One region of the Neobacillus solisequens genome, then DNA from elsewhere that is predicted to be linked to it. Evidence: riboswitches for the same ligand, from Rfam matches in the RefSeq annotation. Region 1 holds a riboswitch; each other region holds the start of a gene.

Region 1 (10,892 bases):
TTTCATAAAATGCCACTCCTCAGACCATATTTATTATGTTCAAAGGGAGTTCGGCATATTTACCTATGAATCTATAAAAATCCTATTATATCAACGTTTGTACAAATGTATGAACCGGCCTCCTAAAAGGATGCCGGTCATGTTTAAAGTTCTAGCTCTCCCATTCGAAGGAGTTCTACAACTGCTTGTGAACGCCCCTTTACACCAAGCTTTTGCATGGCATTAGAAATATGGTTCCGAACTGTTTTCTCGCTGATAAAAAGTTCACTAGCGATCTCTTTGGTTGTTTTGTCTTGTACTAACAGCTCGAATACTTCTCTTTCCCGTTTGGTGAGTAATGGCTTGTGAGTATAATCATTCTCCTTCAAGTACTGTAACCCTCCTTGCCTTCGCCAGTTATGAACCGGGGGTGGGTATATATTTAGTCACCATATCATATGTGAACATGTTGCAGGTAGTGACTGTAATTATTGAAAGGATCATGTTTTTATTTCATCATATAAAAAAACCCTCTTTTCATTATAGAAAAGAAGGTTTTTGTTGTTACAATCAATCATGGTCACTGCCGAAAAAGTTTCGGAATGACTGGAAGGTCGCATCACGATTAATGGCTGCAATGGAAGTGGTAAGTGGTATTCCTTTTGGACATGCTTGAACACAGTTTTGTGAATTACCACAGCCTTGAAGACCGCCGTCTTCCATAAAGGCATTTAAACGTTCTGCCTTATTCATAGAGCCAGTTGGATGGGCATTGAACAAACGAACTTGTCCAAAAACAAATGGTCCCATGAAGTTTGATTTGCTGTTGACATTAGGACATGCCTCTAAGCAAACTCCACAAGTCATACATTTCGATAATTCGTAAGCCCATTGGCGCTTATTTTCAGCCATTCTTGGTCCAGGTCCAAGATCATAGGTTCCATCAATTGGAATCCATGCTTTAACCTTTTTCAAAGAATCGAACATTCTGCTACGGTCAATCTGAAGGTCACGGATAACCGGGAACGTACTCATTGGCTGCAGGCGAATTGGCTGCTCCAATTGGTCAACTAGAGCGGAACAAGATTGACGCGGTTTGCCATTGATGACCATTGAGCAGGCGCCACATACTTCTTCCAGACAGTTCATATCCCAAGTAATCGGGGTTGTTTCTTTTCCGTCAACAGTTACTGGATTTTTACGGATTTCCATTAAAGCAGAAATCACGTTCATATTTGGACGATACGGAACCTCAAACGTCTCCTCATAAGGGGCAGCGTCTGGAGTATCCTGACGAGTAATAATAAATTTAATAGTTTTATTTTCAGCCATTTTTCCTACTCCCCTTCCTATTAGTGCTTTTTAGTGTAATCCCGCTTCCTTGGTTGAAGCAAAGATACGTCTATATCTTCATAATGGAAAGCTGGAGCAGTCTGCGCATCAACAAATTTAGCCATTGTTGTTTTCATGAATTCCTCATCATTACGTTCAGGGAATTCCGGTTTGTAATGAGCACCACGGCTTTCATTGCGGTTGTAAGCACCAAGCGTAATAACACGAGCCAATTGAAGCATGTTTTGTAATTGACGTGTGAACGCTGCCCCCTGGTTGCTCCATTTCGCTGTATCATTAATATTGATTTTCTTATAGCGTTCTAGTAATTCTTGAATCTTTGCATCCGTTTTTAAGAGACGATCATTGTAACGAACAACTGTTACATTATCAGTCATCCATTCACCAAGCTCTTTGTGAAGAACATATGCATTTTCAGTACCATCCAATGACATAATGCCATTCCATTTTTCTTCCTGCTCTTTAACATGGCGATCAAATACGGTTGAAGAAACTGCATCAGAGCTCTTTTCAAGGCCGCCAATATATCTAACAGCGTTTGGCCCTGCAACCATACCGCCATAAATGGCAGATAATAATGAGTTCGCGCCTAAACGATTTGCACCGTGCTGTGAATAATCACATTCACCAGCAGCAAACAGACCAGGAATATTTGTCATTTGATCATAATCAACCCATAAGCCGCCCATCGAATAGTGAACAGCAGGGAAAATCTTCATTGGAACTTTACGCGGATCATCGCCAACGAACTTTTCATAAATTTCGATGATACCGCCTAATTTAACATCTAACTCATGTGGATCTTTATGAGATAGATCTAAATAAACCATGTTTTCTCCATTGATTCCAAGCTTACTATCGACACAAACAGAGAAAATCTCACGTGTTGCAATATCACGTGGTACTAGGTTTCCGTAAGCTGGATATTTTTCCTCAAGGAAATACCAAGGTTTTCCGTCTTTGTATGTCCAAACACGACCGCCTTCACCACGTGCCGATTCACTCATGAGACGAAGCTTGTCATCTCCAGGGATAGCTGTAGGATGGATTTGAATCATTTCACCGTTCGCATAGTAAGCACCCTGTTGATAGACTATGGAAGCTGCCGAACCCGTGTTAATAACAGAGTTAGTAGATTTACCAAATATAATTCCTGGGCCTCCGGTTGCCATGATCACAGCATCAGCAACAAATGAACGAATCTCCATTGTTTTTAAATCCTGAGCTACGATTCCGCGGCAAGTTCCTTCATCATCAGTAACTACCCCCAGAAACTCCCAGCCTTCGTACTTCGTAACCAAGCCTGCCACTTCATGACGGCGAACCTGCTCGTCCAGCGCATATAATAATTGCTGTCCAGTTGTTGCCCCAGCAAATGCAGTACGATGGTGCTGTGTTCCACCAAAACGACGGAAGTCTAGCAATCCTTCAGGCGTACGGTTAAACATAACACCCATCCGGTCAAATAAATGGATAATTCCTGGAGCCGCTTCTGTCATTGCTTTTACAGGAGGCTGATTTGCCAAGAAGTCTCCGCCATAAATCGTATCATCAAAGTGGATCCACGGTGAATCCCCTTCACCTTTAGTATTTACTGCTCCATTAATACCACCTTGGGCACAAACAGAGTGAGAGCGTTTAACTGGAACTAGAGAAAATAATTCCACCGGTGTTTCATGTTCCGCAACTTTCACAGTTGCCATCAAGCCAGCTAATCCGCCGCCGACTACGATCACCTTTCCCTTACTCATCGTGACTCACTCCTTCAATCCAAAATCCATATTTTTCCGTTTTCGTTTTAAATCTATTAAACAAAAGCAACTAATGTTTGAACTCCTACAAAAGAAAGCGCTAAGAAAATTATCATCGTGACATATGTAATAATTTTTTGAGAGCGCGGTGTTTGAGCAATGCCCCATGTAACCAAGAAAGACCATAAACCATTAGAAAAGTGGAAAATAGCTGAAATAATTCCGATTACATAAAAAGCAAACATGATTGGTGAAGATAAGATATCCTGCATCATTTGGAAATTAACTTCTGTTCCATAAATCGCATATGCCAAACGAGTTTCCCATACGTGCCATGCAATAAATATGAGAGTAATAACCCCTGTAATACGTTGGATTAAGAACATCCAGTTTCTAAAAGTTCCAAATCTGCTAACATTGTTTTTAGCCGTAAAAGCAATATAAAGGCCATAAATTGCGTGAAATAAAATTGGTAAAAAAATAACAAACGTTTCCAGGACATAACGGAATGGAAGATTCCCCATAAAATCTGCAGCTTTGTTAAATGATTCTGCTCCCCCAGTTGCAAAATGATTGACAGTTAAGTGCTGTAAAAGGAAAATCCCAATCGGAATGACCCCAAGCAGTGAATGCAATCTCCGATAAAAAAACTCGCGATTCGCCGCCATTGAATTACCCCCTTTTGTTTTTAAAAAAAGTTTGAATCTTACATTTTTCCCACTATCAGTGTGACAATTATGTGACATGTTCATTTTACTCCCAACGACAAATAGCGTCAAGGAAACGGATACATAAAAACTAGTTAAATATAAAATTTTTTAAATATATTGATATTATAAATGTATGATGATTTATAGCGCTATTAGTTATGTCGAAAAATGAAAGCGCTTTATTTCATTCGTTTAATTTCCAATATCTTACGGGTGACAATTCCACTATTTTGGTAATGATAATTATGACAATAAACAAGTGGTGTTATATTAAGATAACAAATCCTACCCTATAACTTCTTCCGATTTCGGTAATGAAAATTCGTCGATTTTGTATATAATAGAATAATAGAAAGAGGGGAAACTTGTGAAAGAAAGCATAGTTACTGATCAAATTGGCAACACGGCGGAACCGAGGTCCATGTCTGTTTTTGGATATGAACTTATAAGGGAAGTGCTTCTACCTGAGATTTTTGGTAAAGATACTCCCGAAATATTGTATTGGGCCGGAAAACGCCTCGCCCGTAAATATCCATTGGAAAATATGGAAGAACTTATTGATTTTTTTGAAAAAGCTTCATGGGGCACTCTCATGATCAAAAATGAGTCAAAAAATGAAATGGAACTAGAACTGGCCAGCCCGCTCCTTGTATCTCGGGTAAAATCAAAATCAGAACACTTCTATCAATTAGAAGCCGGCTTCTTGGCTCAACAGTTCGAACAACAAAAAGGAATGATCTCCGAAACATACGAACATCCTGTCAAAAAATCAAACAAAGTTCGCTTCACGGTTAAATGGGATTTGAAAGATCTGATTTAAATGACAACATAAAAAAACTCGGTGATTAGCGAGTTTTTTAGAAGTAATTGCATATATTCCTAATATGATGTTTAACTTTTCCATCAGCTAATGAATGGTGACAGGTACCTTGGTGCCTGTCACCATTTTCTTTTTTTAGAAATTACTGATCTCCTAATTCAAATGCAGAATGGAGCGCTTCAACTGCTTTATGCATGTATTTTTCTTCCACAACGGCAGAAACTTTAATTTCTGAGGTACTAACCATTTTCACCGGGATTCCTTGATTTGCAAGGACATCAAACATTTTGGCCGCAACACCTGGGTTGGAGATCATACCTGAGCCAACAATGGATACCTTTGCCAACTTGTTCTCTGCATCCAACTGCCCATACCCTAAACTTTCTTTATTGTTTTCAAGAACATTTAAGGTTTCTATCCAGTCATTCGTTTGGATAGAAAAGGAGAGGTTGGCAGCTCCTGTTTCTGTTGTACTTTGGATAATAATATCTACATTAATATGATTTTGGGCTAAGGTAGTAAAAATAGTTGAGAGACTGTTTAAAGAATTCGTCAAGCCTAAAACCGTTACTTTCGTAATGTCGGCCTCAAATGCCACTCCACGTACTACTAAATTTTGCTCCATTGTTGCTTCCTCCTCAATCACTGTACCTTCTTCTTTTTCCATACTAGAACGGACTTCTAACCGCACCTGATAATTCTTGGCGAACTCAACTGCCCGCGGATGCAATACACCAGCACCTAAATTTGCAAGCTCGAGCATCTCATCATAAGAAACCGAGAGCAATTTTCGAGCACTTTTTACATACCTCGGATCGGTAGTAAACACACCGGTAACATCCGTATAAATATCACATTTATCTGCTTTTAATGCAGCTGCAAGAGCGACAGCGGTTGTATCAGAGCCACCGCGTCCCAATGTCGTAATTTGTCCATCTTCTGTTACGCCTTGGAATCCCGCCACAATGACAACTTTTCCAGCATTTAATTGTTTGCTGATGGCCTCTGTATGGATTTTGGAAATTCTCGCATTTCCATGAATCGGTTCAGTGATGATTCCAGCCTGCCAGCCGGTAAAGGAAACAGCTGCAAGCCCTTTTTGGTTTAGGGCAATTGATAGTAAAGAAATCGTTACTTGTTCTCCTGTAGTGAGGAGCATATCCATTTCACGCTTATTTGGCTGAGAGGAGAGTTCCTTGGCCATATTTACAAGTTGGTCTGTCGTTTTTCCCATTGCCGAGACAACAACGACCACTTGGTTCCCTCTTTCAGTTTCTTCTTTAACACATTGTGCTACATTTAATATTCTTTCAATACTTCCAACAGAAGTACCGCCAAACTTTTGAACAATTAACCCCATGTTTTCCCCTTCTTTCAACAATCCTATTTATAAATATTCCCAATAAAAAAATAAAAAAAGCAATAGGAGGGTATCCCATTGCTTTTTAAACACAAATAAAAAAATCTTGTGCACACAATGAAAGATAGCTCTCCAAGACATGCGTCTTGACAATCCGGTATTTATTCAATACAGGACCAGCTAAGAAAGCAATGAGGCTTTCCTGCTTCGGCGAACATCCCCTTTCAAGACCCTTCACTGAGGCTCATCCCTCTCAGAGTCTTTACTATTGAAGTTCGCACCTCTACCTTCACTTTAACACGTAAAAGTGATAGTAAATGAAATTTTTCTAATTATAGCATAGCATAATTTTTCTGACAATCCTTATGATTGCAGTTTTTTCATTAGCTCATCAGCAACATTTGGCGGTATGCCAATAGATGTAAAGTCCTCAAGGGCGGCTTCTTTCATTTTTTTCACTGAACCAAAGTGTTTTAGCAATAATTTCTTCCGTTTTTCACCAATTCCTGGGATTTCGTCCAACAATGATTGGAATGAACTTTTTCCACGAATTTGGCGGTGAAAGGTAATCGCAAAACGGTGTACTTCGTCTTGGATTCTTTGCAGCAAATAAAATTCCTGACTGTTGCGCCCCAATGGAACAATTTCTAGAGGGTCTCCATACAAAAGCTGAGAGGTTCTGTGCTTGTCATCCTTAACAAGCCCTGCTAAAGGAATATCCAGACCTAGTTCATTTTCAAGGACATCCCTCACGGCTTCCACATGTCCTTTTCCTCCGTCAATAATGATTAAATCTGGAAGTGGTAAATCTTCCTTTAGGACACGGGAGTATCTTCTCCGCGTTACTTCCCGCATTGATTCATAATCATCAGGTCCTTTAACAGACTTGATTTTGTATTTGCGATATTCTCGTTTATTCGCTTTGCCATCAATAAACACAACCATCGCTGACACGGGGTCAGTCCCTTGAATATTCGAGTTATCAAATGACTCAATTCGATGTGGAGTATAAATACCGAGAAACTCACCAAGGTTTTCAACAGCTTTAATGGTTCTTTCTTCATCACGTTCAATCAGCGAGAACTTTTCCGCCAAGGCAATTTTCGCATTTTTAATGGCCATTTTGACCAAATCCTTTTTTTGCCCACGCTGCGGCTTTAGAAGTTTAACTGCCAAAAGCTGTTCGGCCATGGCAAGATCCACTTCATCCTGAACGAAGATCTCCTTTGGTTTGAAATGGTTGGATTGTTGGTAAAATTGACCAAGGAACGTTAAGATTTCATCTTCCGGTTCATTATAAATCGGAAACATCGATACGTCTCTTTCGATCAGCTTTCCCTGCCGGACAAAGAAAACCTGAACACACATCCAACCCTTATCTACGGCATAGCCAAACACATCGCGATCCGTAAAATCAGTCATGGTAATTTTTTGCTTCTCCATGATCGTTTCGATATGGCTAATTTTATCTCGATACTCTTTGGCCCTTTCAAAATCCAATTCTTCAGAGGCTGCTGTCATTTTCACCGTTAGCTCTTTTTTAATTTCCTTATAACCGCCATTTAAAAAACGGGTAATTTCATCGGTCATTTCCTTATATTGGTTCTCTGACACTTCGTTCACACATGGTGCCAGACACTGTCCCAAATGGTAGTATAGGCATACCCTATCCGGTAGTGTGGAGCATTTCCGCAATGGATAAATACGGTCTAATAGCTTTTTCGTTTCGTTAGCAGCGCCAACGTTCGGATACGGTCCAAAGTATTTACCTTTATCCTTTTTCACTTTTCTGGTGATAATTAGTTTAGGATGGCGCTCCGCTGTCAGCTTGATGAACGGATAGCTTTTGTCATCCTTAAGCATTACATTATATTTTGGATCATATTTTTTGATCAGATTTAACTCTAGAAGTAAAGCTTCAATATTGGATGAGGTCACAATATACTCAAAGTCTTCGATCTCATTTACCAGCCTTAGGGTCTTTCCATCATGAGACCCGGTAAAATAAGAGCGCACACGATTTTTTAGAATTTTGGCCTTTCCCACATAGATAATGGTCCCCTGCCGGTCCTTCATTAAGTAGCAGCCCGGCTGATCAGGCAGCAGTGCAAGCTTTTGCTTTATTGTTTCATTCATACCGGCCACTCCTCTTCCTCTTTTACATGGTTCCTTAAAATTTTAAAACAAACCGATAATAAAAGGAAGTGGGAGTGTTTGCTATTAAGAAAAAATACCTTATGTATAGATTATATCTTCCACGGTTTGCTTAACCGTTCTCTCTTTCATCACTTCATGAAAGACATTCCAAACGCGATTCCTTTCCATTTGTCCTTCATCCCTTTTATGAAAGACATTCCCAAACAGGATTCCTTTCCATCTGTCGTTCATCCCCTTTATGAAAGACATTCACAGACAGGATTCCTTTCCATCTGTCTTTCATCCCCTTTATGAAAGACATTCCCAGACAGGATTCCTTTCCATCTGTCTTTCATCCACTCTTTGAAAGACATTCCCAGACAGGATTCCTTTCCATCTGTCTTTCATCCCTCTATGAAAGACATTCACAGACAGGATTCCTTTCCATCTGTCTTTCATCCACTCTTTGAAAGACATTCCCAAACGCGATTCCTTTCCATCTGTCCTTCATCCCCTTTATGAAAGACATTCACAGACAGGATTCCTTTCCATCTGTCTTTCATCCACTCTTTGAAAGACATTCCCAAACGCGATTCCTTTCCATCTGTCCTTCATCCTCTTATAAAGAAAGATATTTCTTTATAAAAATAAAAAAACCTTAACCGGTGAGATTCCAGTTAAGGCCTTTGGTCTTTGATTAGACGTGCTTTTGAAGTACACCTGCTAAAGCTTCTTTTGGTTGGAAGCCAACTACTTTATCAACAACTTCGCCATCTTTGAATACTAACAAAGTTGGAATGCTCATTACGCCAAAGTTAGCTGCTGTTTGTGGGTTATCATCTACATCTAATTTTGTGATTTTGACTTTGTCGCCCATTTCAGCATCGATTTCTTCTAAAACTGGTGCAATCATTTTGCAAGGTCCGCACCATGGAGCCCAGAAATCAACAAGAACTAAGCCAGAACCTGTTTCTGCAGCGAAGTTTTGATCCGTTAAATGTGAAATAGCCATATATATGACCTCCTAATCTTTCTTAAATATACGGAAAGTATAGCATTGTTTAGAAAATCACGCTAATAATATGTTTCGCATCTAATTTTCCCTTAATGGCATTAAATTAAACTACATTATAAGAAAAGCACAAGCACCTAGGTCTACTGCATTTGGCCTCCTCGAAAAAGCAAACACTTTTCCTTCGGGCGATGCCTGTGCTGTCGAAGCCTTCCTTGTGGTGTCTCTCCAACTGAGATAGGAAACACGTAGAGCCGGAGGGGATTCGATGTTTAGTTATCGGAGGGCGGAGACGAAGGACCCTTGCCGCTAGCGCGCTGGAGCTAGACAATGAAAAAAGCGGACGGAAATCCGCCCGCTTTTTTAGAGTTCAATCAATTATTGATGAACCTTTAATTTTTTGAATTCTTCCGTTAACATTGGGACCACTTCAAATAGGTCACCAACGATTCCATAGTCAGCTACTTTAAAAATGTTAGCTTCAGGATCCTTATTGATGGCTACAATGACTTTTGAATTGGACATGCCGGCAAGATGCTGAATGGCACCCGAGATCCCGCAAGCGATATATAAGTCTGGAGTTACAACCTTACCCGTTTGACCAATTTGCAGTGAGTAATCACAGTATTCGGCATCACACGCACCACGGGACGCGCCAACTGCTCCACCTAAAACATCTGCCAGCTCTTTTAATGGCTTAAAGCCATCTTCACTTTTCACACCGCGGCCACCGGAAACGACAACTTTAGCTTCACTTAGGTCAACACCTTCAGTAGCTTTTCTTACTACTTCCTTAATGATGGCGCGTAAATCTTTAATTTCAACAGAAAGGGAAGAAACTTCACCTGTTCTGCTCTCATCTTTTTCAAGTGGAGCAATATTGTTAGGACGAACGGTTGCAAAAATGATCCCGTCAGTCACAATTTTCTTTTCAAACGCTTTACCTGAATAGATTGGTCGAGTAAAGACAACGTTTCCTCCTGCCACTTCAACAGCTGTTGCATCGGAAATTAAACCAGATGAAAGCTTGGCAGCAATTTTTGGAGACAAATCTTTTCCAAGTGCTGTATGGCCAAATACAAGACCTTCAGGCTGTTCTTGATCAATGACAGCTAGAAGCGCTTGGGAATATCCGTCTGAGGTATATTGTGATAACTTTTCATCCTCCACTACGACTACACGATCGGCACCATATCTAACTAATTCCGCACCTAAACCGCTTACAGAATCGCCAAGTAATACACCAACTACTTCTCCGCCTTCAGCAACAGTTTTTGCTGCAGCAACTGCTTCGAAAGATACATTACGTAAGGATCCGTCACGAACTTCTCCCAATACTAATACTTTTCTGGACATTTGTGTTTACCCCCTGCAAACAAATTTTAAGATAACCGATTAAATAACTTTTGCTTCAGTGTGTAGTAGTTGAACAAGTTCTTTCACTTGATCAGCTAATTCCCCGGACAATACTTTTCCTGCCTCTTTTTTAGGCGGCAAGTATATTTCAATCGTTTTTGTTTTAGCTTCTACATCGTCTTCTTCAAGATCTAAATCATCTAACTCCAGTTCATCTAAAGGTTTTTTCTTTGCCTTCATAATTCCTGGTAAAGATGGATAACGTGGCTCGTTTAACCCTTGTTGGGCTGTTACTAGTAATGGAAGGCTCGTTTCGATCACTTCAGAATCTCCTTCGACATCACGGGTAACCGTTGCCTTTGTTCCATCAATTTCAAGCTTAGTAATTGTAGTTACGTATGGAATTCCTAATAGT
Region 2 (10,892 bases), on a different contig from region 1:
TAAAGGCATGATAATTCCCGCACCAGATGCCTGGATAAGACGACCCGTCATTAAAAAACTGAAATTGGTTGATAATGAACAGATGACAGAACCAAATGTAAACAAGAAAATGGATGTAAGAAACAACTTCCTCGTGCCAAATTTATCAATTAAAAAGGCCGTAACTGGGATGAAAATTCCATTTACCAGCATGTACCCAGTGGAAAGCCATTGAACGGTTGATGCTGATACGTTAAGATCTGTCATGATATGTGGGATTGCTACATTCAGCAAGGTTTGATTTAATATCGCAACAAACGCCCCAAGCATTAATGCAGCCAACACTTTCCCTTTTCCAGTACTCTCTTTAGCATCTTCTACTCTCGACGTTTCTATCGGCTTTTCCGTCCGTTTCGGGGTAACATCTTCCTCCACATTTCTTTTTACCTCAGGTCTTTTAGGAAATTCATTTTGTGCTTCATCCAGTTTCACCCTTAAATGCTCAGCTTGGGTGGCTTCAAAAGAGCTTTTTTGCTTTTTGGATCTTTTCTTCCCTCTTTTCATTAATTGAAGGTTGATCAGCAATATCAGCAATACGCTTAATACGACATAAACCGTGATATACGTTGACATTTTATCACCTACTTATGAATTCTCACGGTTACATTCATACCTGGAACAATTTGAAGTCCTTTGTCATCATCAATTGAGATTTTTACAGGAATTACTTGAGTAACTTTTGTATAGTTTCCTGTGCTGTTAGAAGAAGGCAGTAATGAAAAAGTTCCGGATGTGGCTAAACCTATCGTTTCTACTTTCCCTTTTAAAGTAGTGTTTGGAAAGGCATCAACATAAATATCTACATCCTGATCCACTGCAATATCATCGATATTTGTTTCTTCAATATTTGCTGTTACCCATAGACTTTTCAAATCATATACTTGAGCCAATGGGGTTCCTGCTGCTACAAAAGAATCTTTGACAGCATTACTTTGTACAATAGTTCCGTCAGTTGGAAGATTAATCGGTACTTCCACTCCATTTACTCCTGTGCTTGTTGAAAAGATACTTCCAATTTGTTGATCTTTTCCAAACGAATCTCCCACTTTTCCTTCCCATTTCATTAATTTTCCGCTGGCAGGGGCTGCAATGGTTACTTGTTGCCCGGCAATTTGAGCATTGTCAGTGGAAATATAATTTGTTTTGGTGTTGTAATAGGAATACGCAGCAAAACCGCCCCCTACTAAAATCACTAAAATGATGATATTAATAATGATTAATTTCCCTATCTTCATTTCACTTTTCCTCCTCAGTGATTAACACGGATAAAATTAATTTGTGCAAACGCAATAAGTGATTGATTTCTTCCTTGGGCAGGTCCATAACCTGTTTTATTCTGTTGACTAAAATAGAATGATTTGAAAAAAGTTCTTTTAATATAGCTTCTCCCTTATCTGTTAACTTAATGGATACCGAACGGCGATTTTCCGGAGGAACCAACCTTTCAACCAACTCCTGCTGAACTAAGCGATCAATGACCCCGCTCACCGTACTGTTTGTCAGCTTCAGTTTATCAGCTAACTCCCCTAGCCCCACTTCCTGATGTAAGGAAATAAAATATAACGCTTTTAACTGAACTACTGTGATTCCTGCACGGTCGGCATCTTTTTTGATAAGCCTATAAATCGCCCGATTGATCTCCGCAAATGAGTCCAAAAGTTCATTATTTAGTTGAATCATTTTCTCCTCCTTTTTTTAGTGTCCAAATATTTACTAGACAAACATTTCGTATACGAAATGTTTTTATACAAACTGAATTATAATTGTACTATTTTTATTATGTCAACAAAAATCTCTGCAATCCTTATAAAACAGAAAAAGGCCTCTTCCACAAGTGGAAAAGACCCTTTTATAATTAATTATTTTGATCCAGGAGCTGGTTGGTCCACGCCTTTAACATGATGGCTGTGTCCATCATTCTCAGAGGTTTGAAAATCATAGTAATGTACATGCATCCCATTTCCCACCGGGATTGCCGGCCCAGAATAGGCACGGTAATGATGCGTATGACCATCTTCAAACAAAACATATCCCTCTGTGTAATGAATATGTCCCCCGTCTTGAGTAGGTATTGGGGGTGAAGTAACATCTAAACACTGGTGAACATGTCCACCACTCAATCCGGTATAATCAACTGAACCATGGTTATGGTGTGGAACAAATCCTGAAACGAAATCGTCTTTTCCGATTTTACTCAAAACAATCCACCTCACATGATTAATCTCTTCTTCATTTATATGCATGTCAAATGGCGAAACATTCCATTATTAATAAATAGTTATGATACATAACAAAAAAATTGCTTCGCATACTATTTTTGTACCACTAATTATACGAAAGAAGGTTTTTAAATGACTGTAGGAACTCAGGTTAAACAAACTTTAGCAGGACTTAAAAGTGCACAAGCTGCTTTTGAAACTTTTGCCTTACAAACAGAAAATAAAAATGCAAAACAGTTATATCAAAATGCAGCCCAACAAACCCAAACGATTATTGATGGAATTGAACCTCGACTTCAAGAAATCACGAGTGAAGAACCACAATATAACCAATAAGTAAGGATAGGTTGGCATTTTTCGCCAACCCCTTTTTGCTGTACATTGACCTTATAGGGAGGAGCCCATGACTGTAGCTTCTAATGTAAAACAAACGCTTGCCACTATAAAAAGTATTGAAGCGCAATTATCGATGCTTGCCTTAAATTCTTTAGAAGATGAGGCGAAAACTGTTTTTCATGAAACGATGTTAACGGTTGGGAACATTAAAAAAGACCTGCAATACCGGGTATATGAATTGGAACGTCAAGAACCGCAATACCAAGGATCGTAAATGTTGAGGTGAACATAGATGCCAGGATGGGTTTTTATCATATCTCGATCCCTTATTTTCTTACTTCTCTTGTTTGTAACAACAAAAATTCTCGGTAAAAAGCAAATCTCCGAGTTATCTTTTTTTGAATATGTAGCAGGGATCACAATTGGAAGTATTGCCGGAGAAGTGGTTACTGGTCTAGAAAGCAACGCCTATCACGGAGCAATAGCCATTTTCATGTTTGGGCTAGTCACATTTTTAGTAAATTACATATCCATCCATTCTAAAAAATTCCGAGATTTTGCGGAAGGCAGAGGTACGGTTGTCATTAAGGATGGAAAAATTCTTGAAGATAACCTCAAAAAAGAAAAGTATACGATTGATGAAATTTCAGCCCTCTTGAGGCAAAAAAGTATTTTTCGAATTGCCGATGTTGAATATGCTGTCTTAGAACCAAGGGGAAATTTAAGTGCAATGCTTAAAAAGGATTATCAGCCATTAACACCCAAAGATATTGGATTGAAGCTTCCCAATGAAGAATCTCCACAAACGATTATTATGGACGGAAGTATTGTGGATGAGGCATTAAGATGGACCGGGAAAAGCAGAGGATGGTTATATGCAGAACTAGAAAAAATGGGGGTTACTTTAGACAATGTTTTCATTGGGGAACTTAATTCCTATGGCGAATTAACCGTTGATCTTTACGATGATAAAATAAAAGTCCCTCAACCGCAGCAAAGACCATTGTTGATGGCTTCATTAAAAAAAGTTCAAGCTGATTTAGAGCTTTACTGCCTTTCCACCAATTGTGAAAAATCGAAAGCCATGTATAAGAAAAATGCAGCCTTATTACAGGAATCAATTGATAAATTAAAACCTTTTCTTAATGGATAGCAGACTAAATCCTTATCGATTCGTTCGATTAGGATTTTTTTATTCACATAATTCAGAATTCTGCTATAATTTAGGGTATCGAAATGAAAGGAGAATGACCATGAGGCCCATCTTATTAGGGATTTTAGCCGCGTTCTTTTTTGCTTTCACCTTTGTCCTTAACAGAGCGATGGACCTTGCCGGCGGCAGTTGGATTTGGAGTGCAACTTTAAGATATTTTTTTATGGTCCCCTTTCTATTCCTGATTGTTTCGGGAAGGAAAAATCTTAAACCATTATTTATTGAGATGAAAAAGCATCCCTTATTGTGGGTTATGTGGAGTACGGTTGGCTTCGGTTTATTTTATGCTCCACTATGTTTCTCCGCTTCCTATGCACCGGGTTGGTTGATTGCAGCTACATGGCAAATGACAATCATTTCTGGTTCCTTATTAGCACCTCTTTTTTATGAAGTTATCAACACCGAAAATGAAACCATTCTTAGAAAAGGGAAAATTCCTCTCAAGGGTATGGCGATGTCGCTTATTATACTGCTTGGTATTATTCTCATGCAGCTGCAACAGGCAGATCAGTTATCTTTAGGAACATTATTATTGGGGGTTTTACCTGTTGTCATTGCATCATTCTCCTATCCATTAGGGAATCGTAAAATGATGGACCTTTGTAAAGGAAGATTAGATGTATTTCAGCGTGTATTGGGAATGACCCTTGCCAGCATGCCCTTTTGGGTTATTCTTTCAGTTTACGGTTATTTTACAGTCGGACTTCCGGAGCTTGGACAGACTCTTCAATCAGGGATTGTCGCTGTATCCTCTGGTGTCATTGCAACTGTGCTCTTTTTCCAGGCAACTGACCTGGTTAGAGGAAACATGCAGCAATTGGCTGCCGTAGAAGCTACTCAATCTATGGAGGTGTTATTTGCCTTAATTGGGGAACTACTCTTGCTGCACTCTACTCCTCCGTCACATGTCTCTTGGTTTGGAATTTTGATCGTTATGGCTGGAATGATCCTCCATAGTTATGTTTCCCATAAAAAGGAACAGCCGACTGGTAACAAAATTAGCGCTTAACAGTCATAACCCTTTTTTTCAAAGCATAAAGTAACTTGTCGTTCGAAATAGGAGATTTTTGAAACCAAAACCTCGTTCGATCGTACACATATTGATGGAAAGTTTAATACAAAGTGAGGTTCTAAAATAATGTTTGGTAAAGTAGCAGCAGATTTATTAGGATTAAGCGATGTTGGGACAGTGATTAAACCTACTGACTATGATAAGGTGGATGCAGACGATTATGTCATGCATGAGGATCACGAAAAAATTTATTTTTTGATTAAATCCAAATCAGATGAATATTGTTTTACTAATAATGCATTGATTCATCTTGATGGAACAAGTGCTACCAGTAAAAAAAGAATGCTCTACCGTTATAGCTATGCGAAAAACAAAATAGCGGATGTCCATCTTGAAACAGCGGGTACGGTTGACCTAGACGTTGAAATCAAATTTAAAATTGGCTCACAATCTTTCTCCATTGATGTTCATAAAAAACATATCGAAGAAGTGAAGGATTTATATAAAGCTCTGATCAAAATTTCCGAGATTACCCATGAAAATGATATTTCACTTCAATTTGCCAAACAAAGTCTCGATATTGCTTCTACAACCTTGGGCCGGGTTTCCAGCCAAAACAATAACCTTGTAGAGCAATTTCAATTAGTAAACCAAGCAGCGTTTCAATGGCTCGAAAACAGTAAAAAACAATATTGTGTAAAAGATTTCGGTTTTGTGTTTGAAAAATATATCAATAATTAAAGTTTTAGATAACCCCGGATGAACCGGGGTTATTTTTATGTTTAAATATACTCGATTAAAACATCATCCAATGGTAATCTGGTGGTATTAAATGGAGATGCAGCTGCCTTGCCGATTGGAATTAACACAATTGGAAAATATCGATCAGACACATTAAATTTTTCTGCAAATTTACCTTTGTCAAATCCACCCATTGGCACTGTATCATAGCCTCTATCCTTTGCAATCAACATAATTTGCATGGAAATAAGGCCAGCATCGAATGTTGCAATATGTTTACGAATCTCTTCTGGTGCATATGGATACGTACTATTGGCGCTTTGAATTAAACGATTCATATTGGCTTCATCCATAAACCCTGCTTCATGTGCACTGCGATAAACTTGCTCAATACTCTTGAACATCTCTTTATCTCCGAGTACAGCTATAACGGCTGATGCCGTTTCTACTTGTTCCTGGTTATTTGAAATGGCTCTTAACTCTTTTTTTGTTTCTTGATCCTCAATTACAATAAATCGCCATGGTTGAAGATTGCTGGATGATGGTGCTGTAGTCGCTTCTTTTAAAATATCCTTTATTTCCTCTTGTGGAATTTTAAAATTAGGATCATATTTTCTTATTGAATGACGTTCTTTCATTACCTCTGATAAACTTTTTGTTAAAGTTGTTTTCATAACTGTTCCTCCATTCTTTTAGCTTACTAAAAGTAAGTATGAATTTAGCTTACTAAAAGTAAGTATGTATCGTCAAGTGAAAAGTTTGTGTTATGATACTAATAGAAAAGTCTAAATGAGGTATTTTAAAATGAATGAAATAAACAATTGTCAAAATAACGATAATAAGAAAGAAATTCCGCATTTCTGCACAAATTTCCATAATTCTATTGAGTTTATCGGCAAGCGATGGACAGGTATTATTATTTATACTTTGCTAAGAGGACCGAAAAGATATAATGAAATTATTTCCGAGATACACGGAATTTCCGACAGGCTGTTAACCGAACGGTTACGTGATTTGGAAAAGGAAGGATTAATCGTGAAGAAAATGATTAATCAATCTCCCAAAAAAGTGGAGTACGAATTAACAGAGGCAGGTAAACAATTGGAAGAAGTGATCGAGGCACTTATGAAATGGGTGAAAATCCGCAAAAAAATGTAACAAAAAAGCCTGCACAAATTGTGCAAGCTCCTCATTATTTTAGGTTGGGGCGATGAAATAGTCCCATCACCTCAATGGTTTCAGTGATATTAACAAAAGCTGTTGTATCAATTTCCGTGATTAATTGTTTTACTTCGTTCAGTTCGTATCTGGAAATGACCGTTATCAATATGTTCCGTTTCGAATTGGTATACCCGCCTGTGCCATCCATGATGGTCAAACCACGATATAGATTGGTCAACAAATGCTCTCGCAGTTCTTGCCCTTTTTCAGTAATAATCATAATCGTTAACTTGGCATGATCCGTGTAGATGGCATCAACTACTTTTCCGGTTACATAAATGGACACGAGTGTATTCAGGGCTGAATCCCAATTAAATAAAAATCCACTTATCATGATGACCACTGCATTCATTCCTGAAAGTAAAACACCAATTGGAAAATCCATTTTTCTTGCAACGATCATTCCGATAATATCGAAACCACCAGTTGAACCCGAACACCGGAACACTAAACCTACACCTAGCCCGGTTACTGCTCCTCCAAAAATGGAAGATAATATGGTATCTTTTGCAATAGGAACTACCGGGATCAGATAAAGTGCTAGTGAAATAATAATAACTGATAGTACTGAATTAACCATAAATTTTTTTCCGAGCATCTTATATCCCAGGATTAATAAGGGAAGATTTAATAGAAAATTAATCAGACCTGTGTTTACAGGTGTTATCATCCCAAAAATCATGGAGATCCCGCTTAACCCACCGCTCAAGATATGGTGCGGAATTAAAAAGAGATTGAACCCTACCCCAACAATAAGAGAGCCGACAATTAATCCTAACCATTTCATGATATAATTTCCCCCACCGCTAATCATTTCTTTCTACAAATAATAACGATTTTTATATCGTCTGTAAATTTATTTATTTTTTCCAATAATATTCAATTCCAAGAAATTTTTTCTATTGACATTTTCACTATAATATTTATACTTTAGTAGTATATTAACTTTATAGATAAATCCTCATCAAACCGATGGGGTAGAGGTCGCGGTTTTTATTAGTAAAACGGAAGAAATGCAAGAGACGTTAGAGACTCCGTTTGAAAGGAAAAGCTGCCGAAGTGTGCTTTAATCTCTGTTATAGCATGCTGGGGCTGTCTCCAAACAGGAACAGAACTGTCACACTTTAGTTTTACCAGCTAAGTGTGTTGAGCTATCTTTCGGAAGGTATGATGCGGGGTAATGATAATGCCATCGAATCTGCTTCGTTGGCATTTTTCTATTCCAAACTCCTTCTAAAGAAACTCGCCAAATGGCAAACCCAATTGGGTGGAACATGAGACGCAGTTCTCTATTGCATTCAGAATTTATTTCTGAATAGCCTATTTTTAAAGGAGTTATTTTTATGCAATCTGCTGCACAAAACAGGGATTATTCAGAAGTCCAGGTTTCTAACAATGAATCAGAGCAATTAAGAAGAAGCTTAAAATCACGTCACCTTACCATGATTTCATTAGGTGGGACCATTGGTACTGGTCTATTTCTTGCCAGTGGCGGTGCCATTCATAGTGCTGGTCCTGGTGGCGCAATTCTTTCATATCTCGTAATAGGTGTCATGGTTTACTTTTTAATGCAGAGCTTGGCAGAAATGGGCGCTTATATGCCGGTTGCTGGGAGCTTTAGCACGTATGCAACAAAATTTGTTGATCCATCATTAGGTTTTGCACTTGGGTGGAACTACTGGTATAACTGGGCTATCACAATTGCCGCTGAGCTTTCAGCTGTAACCATGATAATGAAATTCTGGTTTCCACATACACCTTCTTTATTGTGGAGCAGTATCTTTTTGGTGATTATGTTCTTGTTAAATTATCTTTCTGTTAAAGGCTTTGGCGAAGCAGAATATTGGTTCTCATTAATTAAGGTCGTTACAGTCATCATTTTTATCATTGCCGGTACTTTAATGATTTTTGGAATCCTGGGTGACCACGCAGTAGGGTTCAAGAATCTAACGATTGGTGATGCACCCTTCCACGGCGGTTTTATGACCATGCTTGGTATATTTATGGCGGCAGGTTTCTCCTTCCAAGGCACTGAACTTCTTGGGGTTGCTGCTGGTGAAACGGATGATCCCAAAAAGGCCATTCCTCGTGCCGTTAAATCAGTATTTTGGCGCATTTTATTATTCTATGTATTAGCTATTTTGGTCATCGGTCTTCTTATTCCATATACTAACGAAAATTTGGCCAATGGTGATGTATCGGTAAGCCCGTTTACCCTTGTATTTCAAAAGGCAGGAATCGCATTTGCAGCATCTGTTATGAATGCCGTTATCTTAACTGCCGTATTATCCGCGGGTAATTCAGGGATGTACGCATCTACAAGAATGCTATGGGATTTGGCTCGCGAAGGAAAAGCTCCAAAATTTTTAGCAAAATTAAATAAAAATGGTGTTCCTATCAATGCATTAATTGCCACAACTTTAGTAGGAACATTAGCGTTTCTTGCCTCATTTTTCGGTGATGGTACAGTTTATGTCTGGTTATTAAATGCTTCCGGGATGTCAGGGTTTATCGCTTGGCTTGGAATCGCGATTTGCCATTATCGTTTTAGAAGAGCATATGTGGCCCAAGGAAGAGATTTAAATGAGTTACCATTTAGAGCAAAGTTATTCCCATTTGGTCCGCTCTTCGCATTCGCAGTATGTGCCTTCGTTGTCCTTGGTCAGAACTATTCTGCTTTTACGGGTGATCATATCGATTGGAATGGTGTAATGGTATCATATATTGGATTACCTCTATTTTTGGTTGTTTGGTTAGGCTATAAATTTACCAAGAAATCCAAGTTAATCCCGTTAGAGCAGTGTGATTTAGCTGTTGAACCAGATGTGGATATGTAAAACAACAATAATGACAAGTGGCTCCGAGATCCGGAGCCATTTTTTAATGCCAAAAAAGACCAACCTAGAGCGGGTTGGTCTTACCTCTGGTTTATTAAAATTCTGCATTACCTGGAGTTCTTGGGAATGGAATGACGTCACGAATATTGGTCATTCCTGTTAGATACATAATCAGGCGTTCGAAGCCTAAGCCGTATCCTGAATGCTTTGTCCCGCCGTATTTTCTTAATTCAAGGTACCACCAGTAATCCTCTTCAGTCATGCCGAGTTCTTTAATTTTGCCGGCAAGAATCTCTTCCCTTTCCTCACGTTGGCTTCCGCCGATTAATTCGCCAATTCCAGGGACCAGTAAGTCTGTGGCAGCAACTGTTCTATTATCTTCATTTAATCGCATATAGAATGCTTTAATTTCTTTAGGATAATCTGTTACAAAGACCGGTTTTTGGAACACTTTTTCACATAAGTAGCGTTCATGTTCTGTCTGTAAATCTAATCCCCATTCTACCGGGTAACCAAAATTCTCACCTGACTTTTTCAATAATTCAATGGCTTCTGAATACGTAACTCGTCCAAAGTCGGAGGTATGGGCATTATTTAACCGGTCTAATAAACCCTTTTCAACAAAGCTATTAAAGAAGTCCATTTCTTCTGGAGCCTGTTCTAACACATAGCCAATTACGTACTTAACCATTTCTTCTGCTAAGTCCATGATGTCTGGCAGTTCTGCAAATGCCACTTCCGGTTCAATCATCCAGAACTCCGCTGCATGTCTAGCAGTATTGGAATTTTCCGCTCTAAAAGTTGGTCCAAAGGTATAAACATTTCGGAACGCCAAAGCGAATGCCTCTGCAGAAAGTTGGCCGCTCACAGTTAGGTTTGTTTCATTGCCAAAGAAATCTTTCGTTGCATCCGTTTTTCCTTCCTCATTTTTCGGTGGGTTGTCCAAATCAAGAGTGGTGACTCGGAACATTTCCCCTGCACCTTCCGTGTCGCTTCCAGTGATAATTGGCGAGTGAACATATACAAAGCCTTTATCTTGGAAGAATTTATGAATGGCATAGGAAGCAAGAGAACGAACCCTGAATACAGCAGCAAAGGTATTGGTTCTTGGTCTTAAGTGAGCAATTGTGCGTAAGTATTCAAAGGTATGTCGTTTTTTCTGCAACGGATATTCCGCTGATGAAGTCCCTTCAATGGAGATACTAGTCGCCTTAATTTCAAATGGCTGCTTAGCTTGAGGAGTGTGGATGAAGTCCCCCTCCACTTTAATTGAA
Region 3 (10,892 bases), on a different contig from region 1:
ATGATTCTAATTGTTTACATGATTAAAAACATAGGTGGAAAGTTTTGGACTGATAATCTCCTTGAACCTATGCTGGTCACTTATGCCATCACTGTAATTTTGGTTTACATTCTAGTGAGTGAACTTGCGAATAAATTCGCAGCATATTTTAGAACAATTTTTCCAAAAATTCTTATTCCCATTGTTCTGTTCCAGATTACATCTTCGGTAATCAGCCTTTCTGATACCGGAATCACTCATACCCGTTATTATGTCCTTCTATTTGGACTATTCGCTGCGATTACTGGATTTATTTTCAGCCTACTACCTGTTCGAAAAAATGGGGTTGTGGCCCTCCTGTTGATTATTTTCGCAGCTATTTCAATTGTACCTCCAGTCGATGCATTCACTATTAGCAGAACAAGTCAAACATCTACGCTTAAAGAAGTACTTTTAAAAAATAAGATGCTGGAAGATCATAAAATTAAGCCAAATTCCCATATTTCGGATAAGGATAAATTGAGGATTACCAATGCTGTTCAATACTTGTACATGATGGGCTATACTAAAAATATCGATTGGTTGCCAAAAGATTTCAATGCTTACAATGATTTTTATGAGACTTTTGGATTCAAGGAATATCAAAAACCTGCTGATTATGTACAGTCTATTTATCTTTCTATGAAACAACCAACACCAATTGATATTACCGGCCATGATATTTTTGTGCAGACAGATATAAATAGTGCTGAAAACCCTAGTAATGCAATCATTTGTCACATTAAAAAATCGGGAAAAACATATACCCTATTAAAAGATCAGCACGCATTAAAATTAACAGGAGCAGATGATTCTGAACTAATTAGCTTTAAAACCACTCAGATCTTTGATAAGTTTGATCAGTATCAAACTTCAAATGGTGAACTTACTCCTGATGAGGCTACCTTCACAACTGAAAACAGCCGTGCCAAATTGACTATAGTTGTCCAAAACATCAATATAGAAAAACAATATAAGCAGTATAATGATGCGTTTTTGTTTGTTTTTGTGGAGATTAAATAATTAAAAAATTCCCGATTGGTGAAGACAAAGGCGTAATTACACGGATGCCTGATAGGAAATTTCATTCTTTCCTATCTGCTAAAAAAATGGCTCAGTTCCCCTGAACTGAGCCATATCTTTTTTCATATTATTGGTATCGTTAACGAATGTCTACTCATCTTCTATCATTAAACTAAGATTTTACATTTTTAATAATTTTTGAATGGTTTTTGGCAGCATATCATATAGTGTTTCAAATGCATGATTGATATCCAGTCGCTCCGTCCATTGATGGGCATCTTTTCCTAACGGCCCGAGGTTTAATACAGACAGATTAAGCTCCGAAATCTCTACTAGTGGCAGACTATATTCTTTCCCCCACAACGACATACTGGCAGTATGTGGACTATATAATACAACAGGCATCTGCATACCAACAAAGCTTAAATCAGACATCCCTGGAAAATAGTGTTGAATCGCCAAGTTAATTCCGTGCGCTTCATTTGCATAAGTAACCATTTGATCTAAAACCTGTTTAATTCCTGGATGATTACTGAAGATATCACTGGAACAAACGGTGGAGCAAAAAAGAGAACAATGAACGGGGAGAGTTCTTTACACAAAAGTCCAAGCTCATCAACAATTTTAACCGTTAATTCGTGATCTTCTATCACACCTTTATTTCCCTTAACCTTTGGTGGTATTTCATTAATTTTCTCATACCCATATTTTTCAATTGTATAGTTCTGTAATTCATTGAAGGAGAGTGTGTTCACTTTTATGGCTCTATCCTTACTTCCCGCCAGTTTGGCATAGGCACTTGACTTTTTGGCTATCCCTCTTCAACACGACGCCGCAATCTTTTCGGTAAATTGTCGCAATTCCTGAACTACCTGATTCAATGTTTTTTCCATAAAGAAAAGATTGTAATATACGACGGACCGGTCAGGAATTTGAACAGAGTATCCTTTTTTAAATCTTTTTGATAAAGACAAGTAGGAGGAGGTGTAACTTCTCCCTTCAACCGCCTCACAAAATTCAGTGTTCAACTCTATCTCACATGTGATCTGTGAGGTCATTATTGTAGGGTTCAGTCCGGATAATGGTTCCCCAACATGAGTATCCTTTTAGATACTTTTCTAAATGCAAATCTGAATAACATATGAACATTTGTTTAAAACTGTTTACGAACAACAAACCTGCAAAGTGGCCGACTCTACTTTTCATATGTGTTCTAATAGAGTGACAGTCACAGGTTCCCCGTCTCAGACTTGAGAGAACGAGAGTATTTTATTTGGTTTCAAAGCAGCCCAATGCTTCAAAATTCAAAACTTAAAATTTAGATGTTCGCATGCTTCTTCTCTGATTATTTGCACTTTTACCCCATACCTTTCTCTTGTCAATTGCATATCCTGCCAGTACAACTTAACAAAAAATGTACAGATTCAAAGAATCAATATTGATTCTTAAAAAAATAAGGAGGGATTTTATAATTGTCGTTTTTAGACAAGTTTGTAGATGCTTTGCCTCTCCCATTAGTAATAAAGCCTGTTGGTCATCGAGACGGAATTCCCTATTATGAGGTAACGATGAAACAAGTTACACAAAAGTTACACAGAGACTTACCCGAAACTACTGTTTGGGGTTATAACGGCATGTATCCTGGTCCTACATTCGAAGTTACCAGGAATCATCCTATTCTAGTCAAATGGGAAAACCATTTACCGTTTGAACATCTTTTGCCAGTGGATAGAACACTTCATGGTGCGGGTCCCGATGAACCCTCTGTAAGAACGGTTGTGCACTTACATGGCGGACGGGTAAGACCGGAAAATGACGGGTATCCCGAAGCTTGGTTTACAAGAAACTTCAAAAGTGTTGGCAGCAAATTCTTGCATGAAGTTTACTTCTATCCTAATTGTCAGCGTCCAACAACACTCTGGTATCATGATCATGCCATAGGAATTACTAGATTAAATGTTTATGCAGGACTTGCCGGCTTTTATCTTATTCGAGATGAGAATGAGAAGAAACTAAATCTCCCCAGGAGAAAATTCGAAATACCGTTAGTAATACAAGATCGTTCCTTCTATCCTAATGGTGAACTTTTCTATCCATCGCAGCCAGGCCATCAACCACCGCCTGCACAACAGCCGCCACCACCATTATTCCCAGCACCGCAGCCACCTCCACCATTTGATGTGGGAGCACTTCCAAATCCATCTGTGGTTCCTGAGTTTTTCGGTAATACAGCTTTAGTTAATGGAAAAGTATGGCCTTTTCTTGAAGTCGAACCGCGAAAATACCGTTTCCGTATTCTTAATGGCTCCAATGCTCGATTTTACCGATTAAGACTAAGTTCTGGACAAGATTTTATCCAAATAGGAACGGATGGCGGCTTCCTAGAGAATCCAGTTACTGTTTCTAATGTCGAAGGGCTTTTATTAGCTCCTGCTGAACGAGCAGATGTTATCATTGATTTTTCAAAACACAAAGGTCAAAAAATCATCCTAACAAATGACGCACCCGCACCATTCCCTAATGGTGCCTCTGATACTCCCCTTCTTCCTCAAATTATGGAAATTCGCGTTTCTAAAAAACTCTCTGAACCAGATAAAAGTGATATTCCTCAAGCATTAAGCTGCTTGGAGAGACTCAATCAAAATGGCGCGACGGTAAGACAGAATTTCTTAATCGAAATGGATGATCCAGAATTTCCTGCCCGTTTGAAACTTTTACTGAACGGCATGGAGTGGAATGATTTGCCGATTACAGAAACTCCGTATAACGGTACCGTAGAAGTATGGGAACTGTATAACTTGACGGCTGACACCCATCCCATTCACTTGCACCTTGTTCAATTCCAGATTCTTAATCGTGAACCTATTTCGATTGATGATAATGGAAATATCACTATTATTGGTCCGGCACGTGAACCAGATCCTAATGAAAGAGGTTGGAAAGATACCGTTCGGGCCAATCCTGAAGAAGTGACTCGGATTATTGCCCGTTTTGGACCCTTTACCGGAATCTATCCATGGCATTGTCATATTCTTGAACATGAGGATCACGAAATGATGCGCCCGTATGAAGTCCTAAACAATCCGAATTTCAACCCGTGCAACCCGATTCTGGAGGATTGTCCGGATGATTTATTTGCTCAATGCTGCCAAGATGACAACGAACATTATGAATCTAGTGAAAATCATGATCAAGATGAATCAAGTTCTTAAGATGAATTAAATTCACATCGCCACTCCCTAATAAGGAAATGGTATTAAGACAGACTAGCTTTAAAATCCCGAGCTAGTCTTTTCATTTTTATACCCCTACCACTTCCTATATCCGTAAACCAATATGCTATAATTTTAAGAGTAAAATAAAAACAGAGGTGACCATTCTTGGCAATACATGTTGTATTATATCAACCAGAAATTCCTGCAAATACTGGAAATATTGCACTTACTTGTGCCGCAACGGAAACGGCCCTGCATTTAATCCGGCCCCTTGGTTTTTCGACAGATGAAAAAATGTTAAAACAAGCAGGTATAGATTTCTGGGAGTCTGTAAACGTAACGTACTATGACTCATTGGATGAATTTTTTTCAAAAAATCAAGGTGAGTTTTACTATATTGAGACGTTTGGTGAAAAAACACATTCAGACTTTGATTTCAGTGATGGTTTAAAGGACCATTATTTTATGTTTGGAAAAGAAACCACTGGCTTACCAAAAGATTTATTAGAGAAAAATAAAGATCACTTTTTGAGAATACCGATGAATGACCATGTTCGTTCACTGAACCTATCGAATACAGCGGCTATATTGGTGTATGAGGCTTTGCGCCAGCAAGGATATCCCAAATTAAAATAAAAAATCTTCCGTTTTTGGAAGATTTTTTTATTGACTCGGTTTGGTATTTTTAAGTTCTATTTGTTACATCTTTAAACCCATATTTGGTTAAGATCTTCAAAGATGTTCCAGATTGTAGAAAGTCATAAAATTGTTTAGCCTCTTTTGGATGAGCGCTGCTTTTCACAATTCCCAATGGGTAAATGATTGGTGAGTGGGTGTTTTCGTTTGCCGTTGCCAAATTTTTACCTTTGAAGAAATCAATGCATCCGTTTTGTAAACAATGCCCGCATCGACATTGTTGGTCTATACATATGTAAGAACTTGCCGTACTTCCTTGGCATAATCCAGCTTATTTTCAACAGATGGCCACAGTTTTAATTGTTCCAATGTTTGTTTAGAGTATTGACCTGCCGGGTCTGCCTCTGGGGTTCCGATGGAGATTTTATCTGTTTTTACCAAAACAGCGAAGGATGTAATGCTTTTTTTGAATCGTTTGGAACAATTAAGACCAATTCGTTGCCTACCAAATCCGTCCCCTTTGATTTCTCAATCAGCCCATCCTTAACGAGTTGATCAAATTTGTCCGCAGCCGCGGAAAAGAACAAATCAACTGGTGCCCCTTGGGAAATTTGCTGCTGAAGTGCTCCAGATGCTCCATAATTAAAATTCACAACTACATGATTGTGTTTTTTTCAAACTTGGCTTTTATATCAGTTAAAGCTTCTTGTAAACTAGCCGCTGTTTATATAATTAATTCTACATTCTTTTTGGATTCTTTCTTTTTTGTGGCTAAACAGCCAAAAAGAGCTATCATTAAAAGAAATGTTAAACAGTTTAGTACGATTTTTTTCATTACGTCTTTCCCTTCAGTTTTATATTATGTTTCTAATTATATATAAGAAGAGAATGAAAAGTTTATGAAAAATGGCACAGACTGTATTTTCTTTCAATGACTCCGCTGTTAATGCCCCATTCTAAAATTCCTTGTTGTTCATATATTTTAAATATATTCCTAATGAAATAGGTGATTCGACTATGTATGTTGTTCATTTTTTTGAAAATAAAAATGCTTTATTGGTTCAACTACGAAATAGCCTACCTGCTGAGGGTGATAACCTAACAATAAAAGGCCGGAAAGGCAAAGTTTCAAGTGTAAACAATATCGATGAAAAGATGATTCATGTGCAGGTTATTTTGGAAGTTGTTAATAAAAACAAACAAATTGTAGATCTTTCTAAAAAGAAAAAAAGGTAAATAACTATTAGCCCTTTCATGAATATTCATGAGGGCTAATTTATTTATTACTGTTTAACCATATTTTATCCAAATGCAGGTAGCTTAGTTTTTTTCAAAATACATGTTATACTGATATGAAATATGAGTAATTTGTTAATATCGTAAAGTAGGAGTGTGTTACATGCAATACAAGGCTGTCATCTTTGATATAGACGGAACGATTCTTCCTCACAGAAAAGCCATTAGTTCGGCCACTAAACAGGCTGTTCAACGTTTGAAAGATAAAAATTTGAAGGTCATCATTGCAACAGGCAGGGCTCCATATTTTTCAGAATCGATTGTGGAGGAAATCGGAACAGACTCGATGGTATTTTTTAATGGGGCATACGTCTCCCATGAGGGACAAGAAGTCTACAAAAATAGCATAGATAATAAAATCTTAACGAATGTGTTTCAACTAACACGAGATTATAATCATGCCCTAACCTTTCTAAGCGGCAAGGACTTTAGGGTTTCAGATTTGGAGCATCCCATTGTCAGAGAGGCCTATCAGCATGACCCTTGGAAGCCAGGCCTGGCGTCGCAGCAATATTGGCTTGAGGAAGATATTTATCAACTGTTCCTTCATTGTGAAGTTGAGGAAGAATTGTCCTATCAAAAAATGATTCCTGAGTTGGATTTCAGAAGATGGACTTCAGGCGAAGCTCGTACTTGTGATGTGAATTTGTCGAAATCCAATAAGTCAGTTGGAATAACTAAGCTGTTAGAGCGAGTCGGAATCGCCCCTGATGAAGCGGTTGCGTTCGGAGATGGCTTAAATGATATCGAAATGCTTTCGTTTGTGGGCATGGGGGTTGCAATGGGTTCCGCTTTAGATGAAGTGAAACGTGCTGCAAATATGGTTACACTTACTGCTGAAGAAGATGGGGTTGCAGTCGGATTGGAGCGGCTTGGGTTAATTTAAGAATGACCATTGGCCATTCCGGAGATTTTTACGGTAATTTTTTACAGAATACGTCTAATTGTATTTTTAGAATGGATTAAAAGTTTTTTTGTCTAAGTGACCATTTTATCGATTGCTCCGCTTTTTTGGTCACTTAGACTTCTTCTAGGTGACCGTTTTTTCAGTGCTTTTGATTTTTCGGTCAAATAGACCTCTCTTATATGACCGTTTTTTCAATTCTTTCGTTTTTTCGGTCACATAGACCTCTCCTATATGACCATTTTTTCGATTCTTTCGATGTTTCGGTCACATAGACCTCTCCTATATGACCGTTTTTTCGATTCTTTCGATGTTTCGGTCACATAGACCTCTCCTATATGACCGTTTTTTCGATTCTTTCGATGTTTCGGTCACATTGACCTCTCCTATATGACCGTTTTTTCGATTCTTTCGATGTTTCGGTCACATAGACCTCTCCTATATGACCGTATTTTCCGTTCTTTAGATGTTTCGGTCAAATAGACCCTTCTTTTGTGACCCATTTTTTCACATAGACCTTCTCCAAAGCTTACTTACCAATTACTTATCATTTGTTTCCCACTTAGAAACTTCCTCCCGAACCCGAGGGGCCACCTCTGTCCCTAACAACTCAATGGCCCGCATGACGTCTTCATGTGGCATAGAACCCACAGGACAATGTAGCATAAAGCGAGTGACTCCTACATTTTTCCTTAAATGAATGATTTTCTGCGCCACTGTTTCAGGATCCCCTACATACAGTGCACCCTCCAAACTCCGGGCTGAATCAAAGCTGGCTCTGCTATAATGACCCCAACCACGTTCACGCCCTAATACATTCATCACATATTGTGTAGGCGGGAAAAACTTATCCGCAGCTATTTCTGTACTTTCGGCAACAAATCCGTGTGAATGGGATGCTACCGTTAACTTGGAAACATCGTGACCTGCTTGTGTCGCGGCTCTTTTGTACAACTGAACCAGTGGGGCAAATTGCCGCGGACTGCCGCCAATAATCGCTAATACTAACGGTAAACCGAGCACACCTGCCCGAACGACAGATTCTGCATTACCTCCACTACCAATCCATACTGGCAAAGGATTCTGAACCGGACGTGGGTAGACTCCCAAATGATTAATAGCCGGTCTATGTTTACCCTGCCAAGTCACTTTCTCAGATTGGCATATTTTTAATAGTAGTTCCAATTTCTCTTCAAATAGCTCATCATAATCCTGCAGATTATAACCAAATAACGGGAATGATTCGATAAAGGAACCTCGACCCGCCATGATTTCTGCACGGCCGTTAGAAATCGCGTCAACAGTGGCAAAATCTTGGTATACTCGAACGGGATCATCGGATGACAGAACCGTTACTGCACTTGTTAACCGAATTCGGTTTGTTTTAGAAGCAGCCGCAGCCAGAATCACTGCTGGGGATGATGCTGCAAAATCTTCACGATGATGCTCCCCTACCCCAAAGACATCCAAGCCAACTTGATCAGCCAGGACAATCTCTTCTACCACATCACGTATTCTTTGAGCATGACTTATCGTTTCACCAGTTTTAAGATCAGGTGTTGCTTCAACAAACGTACTAATTCCAATTTCCACGTTATATTCCCCTTTTTTCACAAATAACTTCTATCTATTTTTAACATTATCCCAATAAAAATTACAAATGAGCCGCCTGTGACTTTTCTCTCATTTTTAGAAAATAACATGTATTTCCTCTTGTAATGTATGGAATATTCTGTTATATTACAATAAATTATATATTTTCTTACTTCAAACCTTTTGAAGTGAGGATAGAGGCGCAAAAACCATTAGTACACGATTGGAGGATTATGAGGTCCGATGAGGTTTGTGGAAAGGGGAATTTGCCGAAGCTTCGAAGATACTCATAGTATTTGAAGCTGGTTCAGCTATTGAATAAGTACTGAACTGTCATATAGGGAACTATATGGAGGGCTATCTCACGCACAGGAACGAGCATGATTTTTGTTTCTACTGCAGCAGCGGATCCCTCGTTGTTGCTTTTTTGCGTTGAATTTGATATGGCCTTACCCCTCTAATTTCTAAAAAAATTATAAAAAGGGTGAGCAAAATGAATTTTGGCCAAGTATTAACCGCAATGGTTACACCATTCAATGATAATGGTGAGGTGGATTTTGACGCGACAAAAAATCTAGTAAATTATTTAATTGACAATGGAACTGACGGATTAATAGTTGCTGGAACAACTGGGGAATCTCCCACTTTATCCTCGGAAGAAAAAGTAACCTTATTTAAATTTGTTGTGGAGGTCGTTAACGGCAGAGTACCTGTCATCGCTGGAACAGGATCCAATAATACACATGCATCAATTAGACTATCCAAACAAGCTGAAGAAGTCGGTCTTGACGGAGTTATGCTTGTTGTTCCCTACTATAATAAGCCCTCACAAGAAGGCCTGTATCAACACTTTAAAGCAATCGCTGAATCAACTTCGTTACCAGTGGTTCTTTATAATATCCCTGGTCGCAGTGTGACCAACCTTTCAGTGGAAACAGTAGTGCGTTTATCACACATAAATAATATCGTTGCTGTAAAAGAAGCCAGCGGCAATTTAGATGCCATGGCTGCTATAATCGACCAAACCCCTGATGATTTTACTTTATACAGCGGAGATGATGGATTAACCCTCCCAGTCCTTTCCATTGGTGGAGCAGGTGTCATTTCAGTAGCTTCTCATATTATTGGCAATGAAATGCAGGAAATGATTCATCTGTTTAAAAATGGCCAAGTGAAAGAAGCGGCAGCTGCACATCGCAGACTTCTGCCTACTATGAAAGCCCTATTTTCTGCGCCCAACCCTACTCCGGTCAAAGCGGCCCTAAATATGAAAGGAATATCTGTCGGTGGGGTCCGATTACCGCTGGTACCTTTAGATGAAACAGAAAAACAAGCACTTGAACTGGTTATAATGCCGTCCAAATCTGAGGTTTTGGCATAAATTTTTCAAAAAGTACTCTTTATAAAAAAGAGTGCTTTTTATTTTGCAAACAAAATTTTTATTTCATTTTCTGCTTCTACCATTCGACCAAAGCGGTACCCTTCGATCAAGACATTCCGTTCATGGTCGGTTAAACGGCGGTCCCATTTGGTTTCTAGGTACATAATGACTTCATTGTAAAAAATGTTCGGGTATTCAAAAGGTTCTTTCATTATTGCACACCTCTTTTTCAAATTGAGTTCCCTTCACATTCTTGTCCGATTTTTCCCATATTATAATTCTTTTTACCAATAAGTTCGTATGATTATAATATGGTAAAACGTTTACAGCGGTTAATGATGAAAAAGACCGCTTAGAATAACGGCCTTATTCCCCGATAGCTGTTTTTTTCCTAAATCCTCTTGAAAAATAGCTAATCAACATGACGATTGCTACTAACATATAGGCCATTCCGCCAATCACCCCCATAGTACGTGGTGCCAGAATTTCTAAGGCTGCTCCGGAAATGAACATGGACAGCCCTAAGATGGGATTCGAGATAGTGGCCAATAATCCAAACATCGTACCTTGATATTCTTCGGGGATTTCCTTCATTAATACTGTATCAAAACAAGCATTGCCTATTCCGGTCATAAAGGCTGCCCCACAGAATAGCAGGAAGGCAAAAACGACATAATGGGTTTGACTTAACAATATCAGGCTAAAGCCTTCCAACATTAAACAAACCAAACCTGTGGCTAGGAGATGTTTCCGAAGCCGGTTCGCTACTGTGAAGCTTAAAGTCAGCCCAATCCCTAACGCCCCATAGAACAAACCGACACCTACA

What was found. Region 1 has a riboswitch for lysine ahead of ACI3K6_RS15470 (aspartate kinase). Riboswitches for the same ligand answer to the same signal wherever they lie in the genome.
Region 2: another riboswitch for lysine. It lies ahead of ACI3K6_RS17380 (amino acid permease); the one in region 1 lies ahead of ACI3K6_RS15470 (aspartate kinase).
Region 3: another riboswitch for lysine. It lies ahead of dapA (4-hydroxy-tetrahydrodipicolinate synthase); the one in region 1 lies ahead of ACI3K6_RS15470 (aspartate kinase).

The regions. Positions count from the first base shown of each region.
Region 1 covers NZ_JBKFGJ010000014.1:195,634-206,525, forward strand. Annotated here, with positions in the region: gene ACI3K6_RS15445 (helix-turn-helix domain-containing protein) at 144-368, opposite strand; gene sdhB (succinate dehydrogenase iron-sulfur subunit) at 550-1,311, opposite strand; gene sdhA (succinate dehydrogenase flavoprotein subunit) at 1,332-3,083, opposite strand; gene ACI3K6_RS15460 (succinate dehydrogenase cytochrome b558 subunit) at 3,140-3,751, opposite strand; gene ACI3K6_RS15465 (YslB family protein) at 4,161-4,613, shown strand; gene ACI3K6_RS15470 (aspartate kinase) at 4,756-5,973, opposite strand; lysine riboswitch at 6,091-6,267, opposite strand; gene uvrC (excinuclease ABC subunit UvrC) at 6,337-8,109, opposite strand; gene trxA (thioredoxin) at 8,807-9,121, opposite strand; gene ACI3K6_RS15485 (electron transfer flavoprotein subunit alpha/FixB family protein) at 9,500-10,477, opposite strand; gene ACI3K6_RS15490 (electron transfer flavoprotein subunit beta/FixA family protein) at 10,517-10,892, opposite strand, start outside.
Region 2 covers NZ_JBKFGJ010000018.1:155,948-166,839, reverse strand. Annotated here, with positions in the region: gene ACI3K6_RS17440 (DHA2 family efflux MFS transporter permease subunit) at 1-612, opposite strand, end outside; gene ACI3K6_RS17435 (HlyD family secretion protein) at 621-1,274, opposite strand; gene ACI3K6_RS17430 (MarR family winged helix-turn-helix transcriptional regulator) at 1,276-1,719, opposite strand; gene ACI3K6_RS17425 (YmaF family protein) at 1,899-2,237, opposite strand; gene ACI3K6_RS17420 (DUF1657 domain-containing protein) at 2,391-2,594, shown strand; gene ACI3K6_RS17415 (DUF1657 domain-containing protein) at 2,662-2,868, shown strand; gene ACI3K6_RS17410 (DUF421 domain-containing protein) at 2,887-3,747, shown strand; gene ACI3K6_RS17405 (DMT family transporter) at 3,848-4,816, shown strand; gene ACI3K6_RS17400 (PH domain-containing protein) at 4,946-5,560, shown strand; gene ACI3K6_RS17395 (nitroreductase family protein) at 5,602-6,234, opposite strand; gene ACI3K6_RS17390 (winged helix-turn-helix transcriptional regulator) at 6,365-6,718, shown strand; gene ACI3K6_RS17385 (YitT family protein) at 6,753-7,568, opposite strand; lysine riboswitch at 7,752-7,943, shown strand; gene ACI3K6_RS17380 (amino acid permease) at 8,125-9,618, shown strand; gene asnS (asparagine--tRNA ligase) at 9,713-10,892, opposite strand, start outside.
Region 3 covers NZ_JBKFGJ010000020.1:21,749-32,640, forward strand. Annotated here, with positions in the region: gene ACI3K6_RS18715 (DUF4153 domain-containing protein) at 1-1,041, shown strand, start outside; gene ACI3K6_RS18720 (peptidase M20) at 1,222-1,539, opposite strand; gene ACI3K6_RS18725 (hypothetical protein) at 1,545-1,796, opposite strand; gene ACI3K6_RS18730 (multicopper oxidase family protein) at 2,514-4,253, shown strand; gene trmL (tRNA (uridine(34)/cytosine(34)/5-carboxymethylaminomethyluridine(34)-2'-O)-methyltransferase TrmL) at 4,422-4,892, shown strand; partial or broken gene modA (molybdate ABC transporter substrate-binding protein) at 4,942-5,727, opposite strand; gene ACI3K6_RS18745 (hypothetical protein) at 5,910-6,128, shown strand; gene ACI3K6_RS18750 (Cof-type HAD-IIB family hydrolase) at 6,292-7,074, shown strand; gene ACI3K6_RS18755 (LLM class flavin-dependent oxidoreductase) at 7,633-8,685, opposite strand; lysine riboswitch at 8,873-9,053, shown strand; gene dapA (4-hydroxy-tetrahydrodipicolinate synthase) at 9,179-10,066, shown strand; gene ACI3K6_RS18765 (hypothetical protein) at 10,105-10,278, opposite strand; gene ACI3K6_RS18770 (MFS transporter) at 10,433-10,892, opposite strand, start outside.